2 regions of the Streptomyces sp. NPDC026246 genome follow, and region 2 is predicted to be linked to the other one. Evidence: predicted binding sites of a transcription regulator. Region 2 holds the regulator's gene; the other holds the start of a gene.

Region 1 (7,109 bases), on a different contig from region 2:
CGCTTCGCTGGGGGGCCGTCTGCTTGCCTGTGCGACGAGGCCGCGTCTTCTGCACCGGTGCTCGCATTCCTGACTCGTGAACCCTTGGGTCCGGGTGACGCTCCGTCAACTGGCGCGTACTCCCGGTACACTTCCCGACCCTCCCAGCGCCGGTGTGCCACGCACGCGCATCACCTGACCCGCCACCCGAAGGAGTGAACATCGGAGGGGAGTTGAGGGGCAAGTTCCACCGGCCTGTGCAGTCGCCCCGCGCGGCAAGCCGGTTGGACGACGGCGACGGGCGGTGGCAATATTCGCCACCACGTCTTCCCGATACACAGCATTACCCGCCAAACAGGGCGTCCGACCTGCTGGAGTGTGCCGGTCCGGCGATCGTCGCCGACCTCCGGCGAACCTTGTGAAGGGCTCGTGCAGACTGGCTCGATGCGTACTGAACTCGCCTCGGAGCCCGGGGACGCGGACCGCCCGAACGAGGACTTCGCCGCTGTCGGACTCCCGGCCTCGGGACAGGGCGGTTCGGTCGTCGTGCTGGACGGGGTCACACCCCCGAAGGGCGGGACGGGCTGTCTGCATTCCGTCCCCTGGTTCACCGCACGCCTGGGCGGCGCACTGACCGAACTGACCGTTTCACTCCCGGATGTTCCCCTCGCCGACGCGTTGTCCCACGCCATCGCGCGTACCGCCGCAGCACACGCGACAACCTGTGACCTTTCTCACCCGCGTACGCCGCAGGCCACGGTGGTCGTAGCGCGCTGGAACCCGGCCACGGTGGAGTACCTGGTCCTCTCGGACTCGGCGCTCCTGGTGGAGTCCCCGGAGGGGGTGGTGACGGCGGTGCTGGACGACCGGCTGGCCCTGCTCCCCCGCTCGGCCCTGGCGACGGACGCGCTCGTCGACACGACCCTGCGCAACAAGGAGGGCGGCTTCTTCACCGCCGCGGCCGATCCGTCCGTCGCGGCGCGGGCGGTGACCGGCACCCTGCCCCGCGGGGAGGTGCGCGCCCTGGCCGCCCTGACGGACGGCGCCGGCCGCTGGGTGGAGCGGTTCGGCCAGGGTGACTGGACGGAGTGCTTCCGGATGGTGTGCAAGGAGGGGCCGCAGGCGCTGGTGGACCGTGTGCGGGCGCTGGAGCGGTCGGACGCGGCCCGGACGTCCCCGGGCAGGGGCAAGACGCACGACGACGCGACGGTCGTGTACGCCGAGTTGTAGGCGCCGGGCGCGGCCGCCGCGCTACTTCTCCATGCCGCGGTTGAGCTCGTGCAGCAGCCGGGCCAGTTCCGTGACCTCGCGGGTGTCCCAGTCGGCGAGGCGGCCGGCGTAGCGGGCGCGGCGGGCCTGGCGGACGCGGCGGACCCGGTCGTGCCCCTCCTGGGTGAGGGCGACCAGCCAGGCCCGTCCGTCTGCGGGGTCGGGCTCGCGGGCGACGAGGCCGAGCTCCTCCAGGGCGCGCAACTGCCGGGACATGGTGGCCTTGCCGACACCGATGTAGCCGGCCAGTTCGGTCGCCCGCTGCTTGCCGCACTCGTCCAGGCGCACGAGCAGCCCGTAGGCGGACGACTCCAGGTCCGGGTGGACCTCGCGGGCCATCTCGCCCTGGCTGGCCCGGGCGCGCCGCAGCAGCACGGTCAGCTCGCGCTCCAGCGCGAGGAACGCGGGCTGGTCCACACCGCGTCCCGGGCCGGCGTCCCGGCGGTCGTCGTCGTTGCCGTCGTCGTGCACGTGAGCCCTGCCTCGGTCGTCGCCCGGTACCTGAATTCTCCGCCCGCCGCGGGCATCGCCGCAGCTCGGCAAGTATTCCGCAGCTCGCGGCACCCGTGTCCACAGGGTCCTCACGGGGTGAAGGCCCGGATCTCCCTCACGGGACCCGGGCCTTCCCTCATCCGATGACCTCCGTCACGCGGCCACCGGAACCTCGGGCGCGGCGCCGTTGGTGGCGGGCGCGAGCGCCAGTTCCAGGACCTGGCGGACGTCGGTGACGGCGTGGACGTCGAGCTTGTCCAGCACCTCCGCCGGGACGTCGTCCAGGTCGGGTTCGTTGCGCTTGGGGATGATCACCGTGGTGACACCGGCCCGGTGCGCGGCGAGCAGCTTCTGCTTCACCCCGCCGATCGGCAGCACCCGCCCGGTCAGCGAGACCTCGCCGGTCATCGCGACGTCCGTGCGGACCAGCCGGCCGGACAGCAGGGACGCCAGGGCCGTGGTCATCGTGATGCCGGCGCTGGGGCCGTCCTTGGGGACCGCGCCCGCCGGGAAGTGGATGTGCACGCCCCGGTCCTTGAGGTCGGCCACCGGCAGTTCGAGCTCGGCGCCGTGCGAGCGCAGGAAGCTCAGCGCGATCTGCGCCGACTCCTTCATCACGTCGCCCAGCTGACCGGTCAGGGTCAGTCCGGCCGCACCGGTCTCCGGATCGGCCAGGGACGCCTCGACGTACAGGACGTCCCCGCCCGCGCCCGTCACCGCGAGCCCGGTCGCCACGCCCGGCACGGACGTCCGCCGCTCGGCCGGGTCCTGGGCGGACTCGGGCACGTGGTGCGGCCGGCCGATCAGGTCCCGCAGGTCCTCGTCGCGGACGGTGAACGGCAACTCCTGTTCGCCCAGTTCGTGCCGGGCCGCGATCTTGCGCAGCAGCCGTGCCACGGACCGCTCCAGGGTGCGCACGCCCGCCTCGCGGGTGTACTCGCCGGCGAGCTTGCGCAGGGCGCTCTCGTCGATGGTCACCTCGTCCGCGCCGAGGCCGGCCCGCTCCAGCTGGCGCGGGAGCAGGTGGTCGCGGGCGATGACGACCTTCTCGTCCTCGGTGTAGCCGTCGAGGCGGACGATCTCCATGCGGTCGGCCAGGGCCTCGGGGATCGCCTCCAGGACGTTGGCGGTGGCGAGGAAGACCACGTCCGACAGGTCCAGTTCGACCTCCAGGTAGTGGTCCCGGAAGGTGTGGTTCTGCGCCGGGTCGAGCACTTCGAGCAGGGCGGCGGCGGGGTCGCCCCGGAAGTCGGAGCCGACCTTGTCGATCTCGTCGAGGAGCACCACCGGGTTCATCGACCCGGCTTCCTTGATGGCCCGGACGACACGGCCCGGCAGCGCGCCGACGTAGGTGCGCCGGTGGCCGCGGATCTCGGCCTCGTCGCGGACGCCGCCGAGGGCGACGCGGACGAACTTGCGGCCCATGGCGTGGGCGACGGACTCTCCGAGGGAGGTCTTGCCGACGCCGGGCGGCCCGACGAGCGCGAGCACGGCACCGCCGCGCCGCCCGCCGACCACGCCGAGGCCCCGGTCGTCACGGCGCTTGCGCACCGCGAGGTACTCGGTGATGCGTTCCTTGACGTCGTCCAGGCCCGCGTGCTCGGCGTCCAGGACGGCCTGGGCGCCCCGGATGTCGTAGGCGTCCTCGGTGCGCTCGTTCCACGGCATCTCCAGGACGGTGTCCAGCCAGGTGCGGATCCAGGAGCCCTCGGGCGACTGGTCGGAGGAGCGCTCCAGCTTGTCGACCTCCTTCAGGGCGGCCTCGCGGACCTTCTCGGGCAGGTCGGCGGCCTCCACCCGGGCGCGGTAGTCGTCGGACTCCTCGGCCGGGTCCTTGCCCGCCTCGCCGTTCAGCTCGCGCAGCTCCTTGCGGACGGCTTCGAGCTGGCGCCGCAGCAGGAACTCGCGCTGCTGCTTGTCGACGCCCTCCTGGACGTCCTTGGCGATGGTCTCGGCCACGTCCTGCTCGGCGAGGTGGTCGCGCAGCTGCTGGGTGGCGAGCCTGAGCCGGGCCACCGGGTCGGCGGTCTCCAGCAGTTCGACCTTCTGGTCGGTGGACAGGAACGGCGAGTAGCCGGAGTTGTCGGCCAGGGCGGAGACGTCGTCGATGGCCTGGACCCGGTCGACGACCTGCCAGGCGCCGCGCTTGCGGAGCCAGGCGGTGGCGAGTGCCTTGTACTCCTTGACCAGCTCGGCGACCTGCCCGGGCAGCGGCTCCGGGACGGTCTCGTCGACGCTGGTGCCCTCGACCCAGAGGGCCGCGCCGGGGCCCGTGGTCCCGGCACCGATCCTCACCCGGCCCCGGCCGCGGATGAGCGCGCCCGGGTCGCCGTCGGCCAGCCGGCCGACCTGTTCGACGGTGCCGAGCACACCGGTGTTCGCGTAGGTCCCGTCGATGCGCGGCACCAGGAGTACCCGGGGCTTTCCGGGTGTTGTGCGGGCGGCGGCCTGCGCGGCCTCCACCGCCGCACGGACCTCGGAGTCGCTCAGGTCCAGCGGGACCACCATGCCGGGCAGCACGACCTCGTCGTCGAGCGGCAGCACGGGCAGGGTGAGCGGTGTGAACGCCGTGGACTCAGCAGCCATGATCTCCCCTTCGGCAGTCAAGTTGAGCTATGCCGACTCAATGCTCGGGGGCGGCCGAATGTTCCCCGGCAGCCGTTCGCTGTCAGCGATCACCTCTCCCGCGCCGGACTGGGGCGCCCGTAAGGTCGTCGCGTAATAGACGAACCGCACTTACAGTCGTTACAGGGGGATGCGTGGACGGGACCGTGCAGGCGTGGGTGAACGGGTGGGTCGTGTCCCGGGGGGCGGCCCCGCCCATGGCCGAGCCATGGGGCTGGACGATCGACGTGGGCCTGTACGGGCACGTCACCCGGCACGTCCTCGGCACCAAGGGCGACGCCCTGGACGAGACGACCGTGCGCAAGGTGGCCGGCGCGGTCACCGGGCAGGGTGTGTGGCTCAAGGCGTTCCGGGACCCGGCGGTGGTCTCCGGCTGGCTCGGCGACGGCTGGTGGGTCGACCCGGAGCCCGGCTACCTGATGACCGTCCCGCTCAAGGAGGACGACGTCCCGGACGTGCCCGACGGCCACCGGCTGCGCATCTGGTCGCGCGACGGGGTGACGCGGCTGATCGTGGCCGCACCGGACGGGTCCCTCGCGGCGCGCGGCCAGATCGCCCCGACGGGCCGCACCGCCGTCGCCGACCAGATCGAGACGGCCGCCGCGCACCGCCGCAAGGGACTCGGCAGCCTCGTCATGCGGACGCTGCAGCAGATCGCGTACCGGCAGGGCGCGCGCACCGGCGTCCTGGCCGGCACGCCCGCGGGCCGCGGTCTCTACGAGGCCCTGGGCTGGCAGGTGGCGGCCCCGCTGACCAGCGCCCGGTACGGTCCGCCGCCCGCCGCTCAGCCCTGAGGGGCCGCCCGCCGGGCACCCGGGGGGAGCCGCCGGGCCGCGTGCCACCGCCGCACCGGCGGCCAGAGCGCGATCCCGACCACCAGGGCGATCAGATGCCCCCACGCGGTCAGGGGGTCGGTGAAGGCGAGCAGGTCCTGCACGAGCATCGCGCCCAGGGCGGCCAGCGCCGGCACGCGCAGCCACAGCGGCAGCAGTCCGGCCAGGGCGCCGCAGACGGCCGCGACACCGAAGCTCACGCCGTAGTCCATGCGGTGCAGTGAGGATCCGGGGAGGTCCCCGGCCAGCACCGCGAGGCCCACGGGCACCTCGGTCGCCAGGGTGGCCAGGACATGGCCGAGCAGGAAGACACCGGCCGTGCGCAGCCCGCCGACCCGCCGCTCCAGCGCGGTCAGCACCAGCACGAAGCCGAGGGTGAAGGGGGAGGCCGGCCCGCCCGCGATCCACAGCGCGCTGCCGATCAGCACCAGCTCCGGCGTCCGCACCAGGTGGGCCACGTCGGTGCTGGAGCCCTGGAGCAGCGCGTGCACCACGGCGGGGTCCGCCAGCGCGGCGATCAGCCCGGTCGCGCAGAGCACGACGGTGTACCAGAAGGTGAACGGCGTCCCGGCGGGCGTGGGCAGCAGCCGCCAGGGCCGCGGTCCCCTCGCCACGGCCTCGCGCGGGCCCGCGGCGGGGATCCTCCGTGCGCCGGTCCCCGCCGCCGCGCGCGGGCACCACTGGCGCGGCACCCCGTCGAGCAGCACGGGCACCCCTTCGGCGGGCCGGCCGGCCGGTGCGGCCGTCCCGTCGGGCGGCGCGGTGCGTTCCACCACGGGCGCTCCTTCCGTCCTGCCCGGCATTCGCCCCGTGCGTCCCATTGTCCGCGACGGGCCACGCGCGCGTGCTCCCCGCGCGACGGCCTCGCGGCCCACAGGCCGCGCCCCACGGACAATTCCCCGTACCCGCCGTCCCAGACCTGCCAGGATGATGCGATGCCCACCTCATACGACAGGCCTGACGTACTGGACCGGCGCGAGGGGCCGCACGGCGAGGTCGTGCTGCGGCGGCACGGCGACCGGCTGGAGATCATCTCAAACGGCACCTTCCTGATGGACACCTCCGACGGCCGCTCGGAGCGGCTCCTGGTCGACGCGGCGCTGGACGCCCTGCCCGGCCGGGACCACCCCGACGTGCTGATCGGCGGGCTCGGCGTCGGCTTCTCCCTCGCACACGCGGCGGCCGATCCGCGCTGGGGCCGGATCACCGTGGTCGAACGCGAGCACGCGATCGTCGAGTGGCACCGCTCCGGCCCGCTCGCGGCCCTGTCCGCCGAGGCGCTCGCGGACCCGCGCACCGACATCGTCGAGGCGGACCTGGTGGCCCACCTGCGTGAGACATCCGCCACGTACGACGCCCTGTGTCTCGACATCGACAACGGACCCGGCTGGACCGTCACCGAGGACAACGACACGCTCTACGAGGAGGCCGGACTGGCGCTCTGCGCCCGGGTGTTGAGGCCCGGCGGAGTGCTCGCGGTCTGGTCCGCACAGCCGTCTCCGGAATTCGAGGGAACCTTGCGGAATGCCGGGTTCCAGCAGGTGCGTACCGAAGAGATCCCCGTTGCCCGGGGCGTTCCGGACGTCGTCCACCTCGGCATCCGCCCTGGATAGCAATGGCGTGCCGCATCCCCGTACGCTGCTCCCCTGGCGCCGATCATTCAAGCGTCAATCGCAAGCATGCGCAGGCACAGCCAGTCAGAAGGAATCACCCCACTGATTCCGGAAAGCACACCCCAGGGGCGGGCGATGGAGCAGACACACACCTCCCACAACGGTTCGGCGACGGCTGCACCGGGCGCACAGCGCCGGGTGCTCGTCGTCGAGGACGACGCCACGATCGTGGACGCCATCGCGACCCGTCTGCGAGCCGAGGGATTCCTCGTGCAAACCGCCGGCGACGGTCCGTCCG
Region 2 (7,109 bases):
GGCCGACGATCCGGGCCGGCTGGATCCCGCTGCGCCGGCTGTCGCGCTGCACCGCCTGCTGCGGGTCTCCGAGCACCGGATCGCCCGGGAGCGCCTGCGCGAGGAGAGGCTCGCCGAGCTGTTCCAGCCGCTGATGCGGATCGGCACCGCCTCCGCCGGTACGGGGGAGACTCCTTCGCTGACCCTCCTCAGCGGCTCGGAGCGCATCAACCGGGCCATCACCGAGGCCATGGCCGACGCGACGAGGGAACTGCTCTGCATCCAGCCCAACACGCACTACAGCGACCAGCGCGGACAGGCGACCCACCCCGTCGCTCTCGCCCGCGACCAGGCCCTGCTGGACCGAGGCGGCCGCATCCGCACGCTCTACCCGCACACGATCCGTCATGTGCCCATCGCTCTGGCCCGCTACGAGCGACTGCACGGGGACGTCGAGGCCCGCACGCTGGACGAGGTCACCGACCGCCTCATCGTCGTCGACGGCTCGGTCGCCTTCATCCCCGCCGACAAGGACGCGGGCCTCGCCCTGGAAGTCCGCCACCCCGCCCTCATCAGCCACTTCACGACCACGTTCGACCGCTTCTGGCGACTCGCGACACCCATGCACCCGCAAGCCGCCCCCGAACCCTCCCCCGGCGATGTCACCCCCCGGCAGCACGCCATCGCCGCGCTGCTCGTGGAGGGGCACACCGACACCGTGATCGCCGAGCGGCTCGGGATGAACGTCCGTACCGCCCGGGTCCACATCGCCAAGCTCGCCGCGGCCCTGGGGAGCCGGAGCAGGGCCCAGCTCGGCTACCTCATCGGGCGGTCCGGGATCCTCGACCGGGAGCACTGAGCGTCGGCGAGGCGCCCGCCCGCGGCCCGTCCAGGCCCGCCTGGGCGATGCGCACGCCCAGCTGCGTCCGGCTGGCCGCCCCCAGCGTCTCCGACAGACGCGCGATGTGCGCCCGGCACGTGCGCACGCTGATGCCCAGCCGCTCCGCGATGACCGCGTCCTGGTGCCCCTCCGCCAGCAGCGCCGCGATGGACTGCTCGCGGTGGGAGATGCCCTCGATGCCCGTGTCGGGCAGCGGCGCGGTCAGCGGGATCGCCAGGCGCCAGAGCCGTTCGAAGACCGTCACGAGGTAGGCGACGAGCGCGGGGTGCCGCAGCTCCAGGGCCATCGTGCGGTCGCTGTTGGCGGGCACGAACGCCACCGTCCGGTCGAACAGGATCAGCCGGTCGATGACCTCGTCCAGCGTGCGCGCCTCCACGGCGTCGCCCATGATCTCCAGATACGTCAGCAGGCCCTGCCCGTGCCGGGCGACGTGCGTGTACAGGTCCCGCATCCGCACGCCCCTGCCGCGCAGCGCCAGCGCCCGGTGCAGGCCCTCGGAGAGCTCCGCCTCGCGCCGGATGCCGCCGGGCTGGACGGTGAGCACCTCGGTCGTGCAGGCCTCGGTCGCCTCGTCCATCGCCGCCTGGATGCGGGCGAGTCCGTCGAGGACCCGGATCGCCGAGCCCTCACCGGCCGACGGGGCGGGCCGGACCTGACGGCCGAGTCCGGCGTACCACTCGACGGCGGCCACGGCCGAGCCCACCCGGCGCTGGTTCGCGCTGACCTCGTCGTACATCCCGCGCAGCAGCCGGGTCATGACCTCCTGCGGGGAGGTCGGCACCAGCCAGTCCATGTCGTCCGGGTCGGGATGCAGCAGGGCGAGTTCCAGCAGACAGGGAACCGGTTCCGCGTCCCGGCGCGGCACCCGGCCCCGCCGTACGGCCCGGGAATACACGCGATCCCCGGCCTCGCACAGTCGGTCGGCACCATGTGGATGCTGCTCCGCCCCGTGCCCGGCCATCGCCCATCCCACCCCCGGTTTCGCGTCTCGCCGCAGCGGCAACTATGCGCGGCCGGACGGTGCTCCGCAACACGGCTCCGTCCCGGCGGCGATTCGTTTCCACCCGTTTGAATCCGGTATCCGCATGCCCGTTGACGGCCCGCTTCAACGCCGGGGACGGCCGTCGGCGACGGGCCTGCGGGGCACCGGTTCGTGCCGAGCGGAGCCGCCGCCGACCGTGCGGGGGAGGTGGTGTTCTGCCACGGGGTCCGGGCGCCGCCGAGGACGGCGGCCGGGGCGGGCCGCCTACTTCAGGCCCGCCGCCGCGCAGTCCGCCTTGTACTTCGCCGTGCAGATGTCGGACAGCTTGTAGATGTCATCGGCGACGACCGTGTCCTGGATGTTCTCCTTGGTGAGCGCGACCACCGGCACGAGCTGGGCCGGAATGCCCTTGTCCGTGGGGCTGTCGACCCGGTCCCGGGTGAGGGCGGCGAACTGGATGTCCCGGCCCTGGACCTTCGCGACCGCCATCTCCGCGGCGTTCTCGGCCTCCTGCGGGTACGACTTGTACACGCTCATGTACTGCTCGCCGGAGACGATCCGCTGCACCGCGGCCAGTTCCGCGTCCTGCCCGGTGATGGGCGGCAGCTTGGTCACGCCGGCGGCCTCCAGGGCGTTGACGATGCCGCCGGCCATGCCGTCGTTGGCCGAGTAGACGGCGGCGATGTTGCCCTTGCCGATGGCGGCGATGGCCTTGGCCATGTTCGCCTGGGCGTTCTCCGGCTTCCAGTCCGTGGTGTCGTAGGACTTCGCGATCGTGACCTTGCCGTTCAGCTCGGACAGGGCGCCGGCCTTGAACTGCTTGGCGTTCGGGTCCGTCGGCGAGCCGTTCATCATCACGATCTTGTCGGACAGGCTCACGTCCTCGCCGATGGCCTCCAGCAGGGTGCGCCCCTGCACCTCGCCCACGAGTTCGTTGTCGAAGGAGATGTACGCGTCGATCGGGCCCTCGGCCAGCCGGTCGTACGCGATGACCGGAATGCCGGCCTCCTTGGCCTTCTTCACGCCACTGGCGATGGCGTGCGAGTCCACCGCGTCCAGCAGGATCACGTCGACCCGGTCGTCGATCATCTGCTGCAGCTGGCCGGCCTGCTTGTCCGCGCTGGCCTCGGCGTTCGCGTACTCGACGCGGCCCTTGTCGTTGGTGAGGGACTCGACCTTCCGCTTGATGATGGGGTAGTCGAAGTTCTCGTACCGGGTGTTCGCCTTCTCCGGCAGCAGCAGGCCCACGGTGATGTCGTCGCCCTTGGCCGGGCTCGCGTCGTCACTGCTCCCGCTCGCGTTGAGCACGCCGCAACCGGCCAGCGTGACGGACATCGTGGCGGCTGCCACGGATATGGCGATACGACGCATCGGGAAGCTCACTTCGCGTGTGATTCGGACGTGGGCACAGCTTTGTGGCCCATGTGACTGAAAAGCCAACGCCGACGCGCCCCCAGCGTCAAGCGGAACCACTTAACGAGATGGCAACACCACGCTCCGCAGCAGTTGTGAAGACTCTGCGGAATCATCTCCAAGTGCCCTGCACCACACGGTCATCGACGGGAGACCGGGCGAAAACCCCCCAAGGCGCGCGAAAGGGGCCGGGAGTCAACTCCCGGCCCCATCGCCGTGCTTCCGCGGGCGCGGCCGCCTCAGTCGGTCTGCTGCTGCCGCTTCGGCCGCCACACCACCAGGGCGCTGGTCTGCTGCACCTCCTGGTAGGGCACCAGGTCACGGCGGTAGGAGGCGTGCACCGCCGCCTCGCGCTGGCGCATGGCCGCCGCCGCGCCGTCGAGCGCGTCCTGCATCTCGGCGACCCGGGCCTGGAGCGCGGCGACCTGGTTCTCCAGTTCGATGATGCGCTTGATTCCGGCCAGGTTGATGCCCTCGTCCTGCGACAACTGCTGGACGGTGCGCAGCAGTTCGATGTCGCGGGCCGAGTAGCGCCGGCCCCGGCCCGCGGTGCGGTCCGGGGAGACCAGACCCAGCCGGTCGTACTGGCGCAGGGTCTGCGGGTGCAGGCCGGACAGCTGGGCCGCCACCGAGATGACGTAGACCGGGGTCTCCTCGGTCAGTTCATACGGGTTGCGCCGACGACCGTCCATCTGCTCATGCTCCCTTCGCGGCCTGGAACAGCTCCGCCCGCGGATCCTCCTCCGCGGTCGCCTCGCGATACGCCTCGAGCGCGTCACGAGCCTTCCCCGTCAGGTCCTTCGGGACACTCACCTCGACGGTGACCAGGAGGTCGCCGCGGGTGCCGTCCTTGCGGACCGCCCCCTTGCCCCGGGCGCGCATCGTACGACCGTTCGGCGTGCCGGGGGGCAGCTTCAGCGTGACCGGCGGGCCGCCCAGCGTCGGCACCCGGACCTCGCCGCCGAGGGCCGCCTCGGTGAAGGTGACCGGGACGGTGACGGTGAGGTTGTCGTCCTTGCGGCCGAACACCGGGTGGGAGTCGACGTGCACGACCACGTAGAGGTCGCCCGCCGGCCCGCCGCGCTCGCCCGGCGCGCCCTTGCCGCGCAGCCGGATCCGCTGGCCGTCGCTGACGCCCGCGGGGATGCGCACCTGCATCGTCCGCGAGGACTTGGCCCGGCCGCTGCCCTTGCAGACGTCGCAGGGTGTCTCGGCGATCAGGCCGCGGCCCTTGCAGTCGGGGCAGGGGTCGGTGAGGGAGAACCCGCCGCCGCTGCCCCGGGCGACCTGCCCGGTGCCGACGCAGGTCGGGCACACGCGCGGTGTGCCGTTCTTGTCGCCGGTGCCCGAACAGGCCTTGCAGGGCGACTGCGAGGACATCCGCAGCGGGACGGTCGCGCCCTCGATCGCCTCGGTGAAGGTGAGGGTCACCTCGGACTCGATGTCCTGGCCGCGCCGGGGCTGGGTGCGCGTCCCCGTGCCCGCGCCGCCGCGGTTGAACAGGCCCCCGAAGACGTCACCGAGTCCGCCGCCGAACCCGCCGGCGCCCTGCCCGCCCTGGGCGCCCCCGAAGAGGTCGCCCAGGTCGAAGTTGAAGGAGCCGCCCGCGCCGCCCGGCCCCGGGCGGAACCCGCCGTTGCCGAAGAGGGCGCGTGCCTCGTCGTACTCCTTGCGCTTCTTGGGGTCGCCGAGGACGTCGTTGGCTTCGGAGATCTCCTTGAAGCGCTCCTCCGCCTTGACGTTGCCCTTGTTGGCGTCCGGGTGGAACTCGCGGGCGAGCTTCCGGTACGCCTTCTTGATCTCGGCCTCGGTGGCGTCCTTGGGGACGCCGAGGACCTTGTAGTAGTCCTTCTCGATGAAGTCCTTGGTGCTCATCCTCGACGCCCCTCCTTCCCTTCGTACGTGACGTCAGCCCTCGTCCGGGCCACCGCTCTCCTTGTCGTCGGCGTCGGCGGACTCCTCCGCCTTGACCGTCTGCGCCCCCGGCTGGGGTTCGGCCACCGCCACCCGCGCGGGGCGGATGGTGCGCTCGCCGATCCGGTACCCGGGCTGCAGGATCGCCACGCAGGTCGTCTCGGTGACGTCCGGGGCGTAGCTGTGCATCAGCGCTTCGTGGATCGTCGGGTCGAAGGGCTCGCCCTCCTTGCCGAACTGCTGCAGGCCCATCTTCGCCGCGGTGCTCTCCAGCGACTCGGCGACGGACTTGAAGCCGCCCACCAGCTCGCCGTGTTCGCGCGCGCGGCCGATGTCGTCGAGCACGGGCAGGAGCTCGGTCAGGAGGTTCGCGATGGCGATCTCCTTGACCGCGATCCGGTCGCGCTCGACCCGGCGGCGGTAGTTCTGGAACTCGGCCTGGAGGCGCTGGAGGTCCGCGGTGCGCTCGGTGAGCGCGGAGCGGGCCTGGTCCAGCTGGGCCACCAGGGCCACGTCCTGGCCCGTGTCCCCGGCCGGGGCCGCCCCCTCCTCCGCGGAGGAGGAGGCGGCCTTCGGCTCGGCGTCGTCGGAGGTCGCGCCGGAAGGGACGTCGGGCTGCTGCTCGTCGAAGCCCGGGGTCTCCTCCGTCACGCGGCACCGTCCTTGCGGTCCTCGTCGACGATCTCGGCGTCGACGACGTCGTCGTCGGCCTTGGCGCCACCGGCCGCGCCCGCGTCACCGGCGGGACCGCCGGCGGCCTGGGCGGCGCCCGCGTCCGCGTACATGGCCTGGCCGAGCTTCTGCGAGACGGCCGCGACCTTCTCGGTGGCGGTGCGGATCTCGGCGGAGTCCTCGCCCTTGAGCTTCTCCTTCAGCTCGGCGACGGCCTCCTCGACCTCGGTCTTGATCTCGCCCGGGACCTTGTCCTCGTTGTCCTTGAGGAACTTCTCGGTCTGGTAGACGAGCTGCTCGCCCTGGTTGCGGGTCTCGGCGGCCTCGCGGCGCTTGTGGTCCTCCTCCGCGTACTGCTCGGCCTCCTGGCGCATGCGGTCGACCTCGTCCTTCGGCAGCGAGGAGCCGCCGGTGACGGTCATCTTCTGCTCCTTGCCCGTGCCCAGGTCCTTCGCGGTCACGTGCATGATGCCGTTGGCGTCGATGTCGAAGGACACCTCGATCTGCGGGACGCCGCGGGGCGCCGGCGGCAGACCGGTCAGCTCGAACATCCCGAGCTTCTTGTTGTACGCCGCGATCTCGCGCTCGCCCTGGTAGACCTGGATCTGCACGGACGGCTGGTTGTCCTCGGCGGTGGTGAAGATCTCGGACCGCTTGGTCGGGATCGTCGTGTTCCGCTCGATGAGCTTGGTCATGATGCCGCCCTTGGTCTCGATGCCGAGGGACAGCGGGGTGACGTCGAGGAGCAGGACGTCCTTGACCTCGCCCTTGAGGACACCGGCCTGCAGGGCGGCGCCGATGGCGACGACCTCGTCCGGGTTCACGCCCTTGTTGGCGTCCTTGCCGCCGGTCAGCTCCTTGACGAGCTCGGCGACGGCGGGCATGCGGGTCGAGCCGCCGACCAGGACGACGTGGTCGATCTCGCTGATGGAGATGCCGGCGTCCTTGATGACGTTGTGGAACGGCGTCTTGCAGCGCTCCAGGAGGTCCGCGGTCAGCTGCTGGAACTGGGCGCGGGTCAGCTTCTCGTCGAGGTGCAGGGGGCCCTCGGCCGAGGCGGTGATGTAGGGGAGGTTGATCGAGGTCTCGGTGGACGAGGACAGCTCGATCTTCGCCTTCTCGGCGGCCTCGCGCAGACGCTGCAGGGCCATCTTGTCCTTGCCCAGGTCCACGCCGTGGCCGGACTGGAACTGCTGGACGAGGTAGTCGACGACGCGCTGGTCCCAGTCGTCACCACCGAGGTGGTTG

The links. Region 2 encodes HspR, which represses chaperone genes until heat shock. Its sites were predicted from a motif close to TTGAGNNNNNNNNNCTCAA; they were not measured.
Region 1: a site for HspR is predicted at 4,349-4,367, ahead of lon (endopeptidase La). Genes of this name have one in related genera too.

Annotation. Positions count from the first base shown of each region.
Region 1 covers NZ_JBVHPJ010000003.1:662,875-669,983, reverse strand. The annotation lists gene ACZ4M5_RS11255 (sensor histidine kinase) at 1-55, opposite strand, end outside; gene ACZ4M5_RS11250 (protein phosphatase 2C domain-containing protein) at 424-1,209, shown strand; gene ACZ4M5_RS11245 (MarR family winged helix-turn-helix transcriptional regulator) at 1,231-1,719, opposite strand; gene lon (endopeptidase La) at 1,894-4,326, opposite strand; gene ACZ4M5_RS11235 (GNAT family N-acetyltransferase) at 4,500-5,159, shown strand; gene ACZ4M5_RS11230 (rhomboid-like protein) at 5,150-5,971, opposite strand; gene ACZ4M5_RS11225 (spermine/spermidine synthase domain-containing protein) at 6,134-6,811, shown strand; gene ACZ4M5_RS11220 (response regulator transcription factor) at 6,947-7,109, shown strand, end outside.
Region 2 covers NZ_JBVHPJ010000008.1:258,441-265,549, forward strand. The annotation lists gene ACZ4M5_RS21765 (helix-turn-helix transcriptional regulator) at 1-838, shown strand, start outside; gene ACZ4M5_RS21770 (helix-turn-helix transcriptional regulator) at 801-1,841, opposite strand; gene ACZ4M5_RS21775 (sugar ABC transporter substrate-binding protein) at 2,127-3,233, opposite strand; gene ACZ4M5_RS21780 (heat shock protein transcriptional repressor HspR) at 3,515-3,967, opposite strand; gene dnaJ (molecular chaperone DnaJ) at 3,972-5,150, opposite strand; gene grpE (nucleotide exchange factor GrpE) at 5,184-5,840, opposite strand; gene dnaK (molecular chaperone DnaK) at 5,837-7,109, opposite strand, start outside.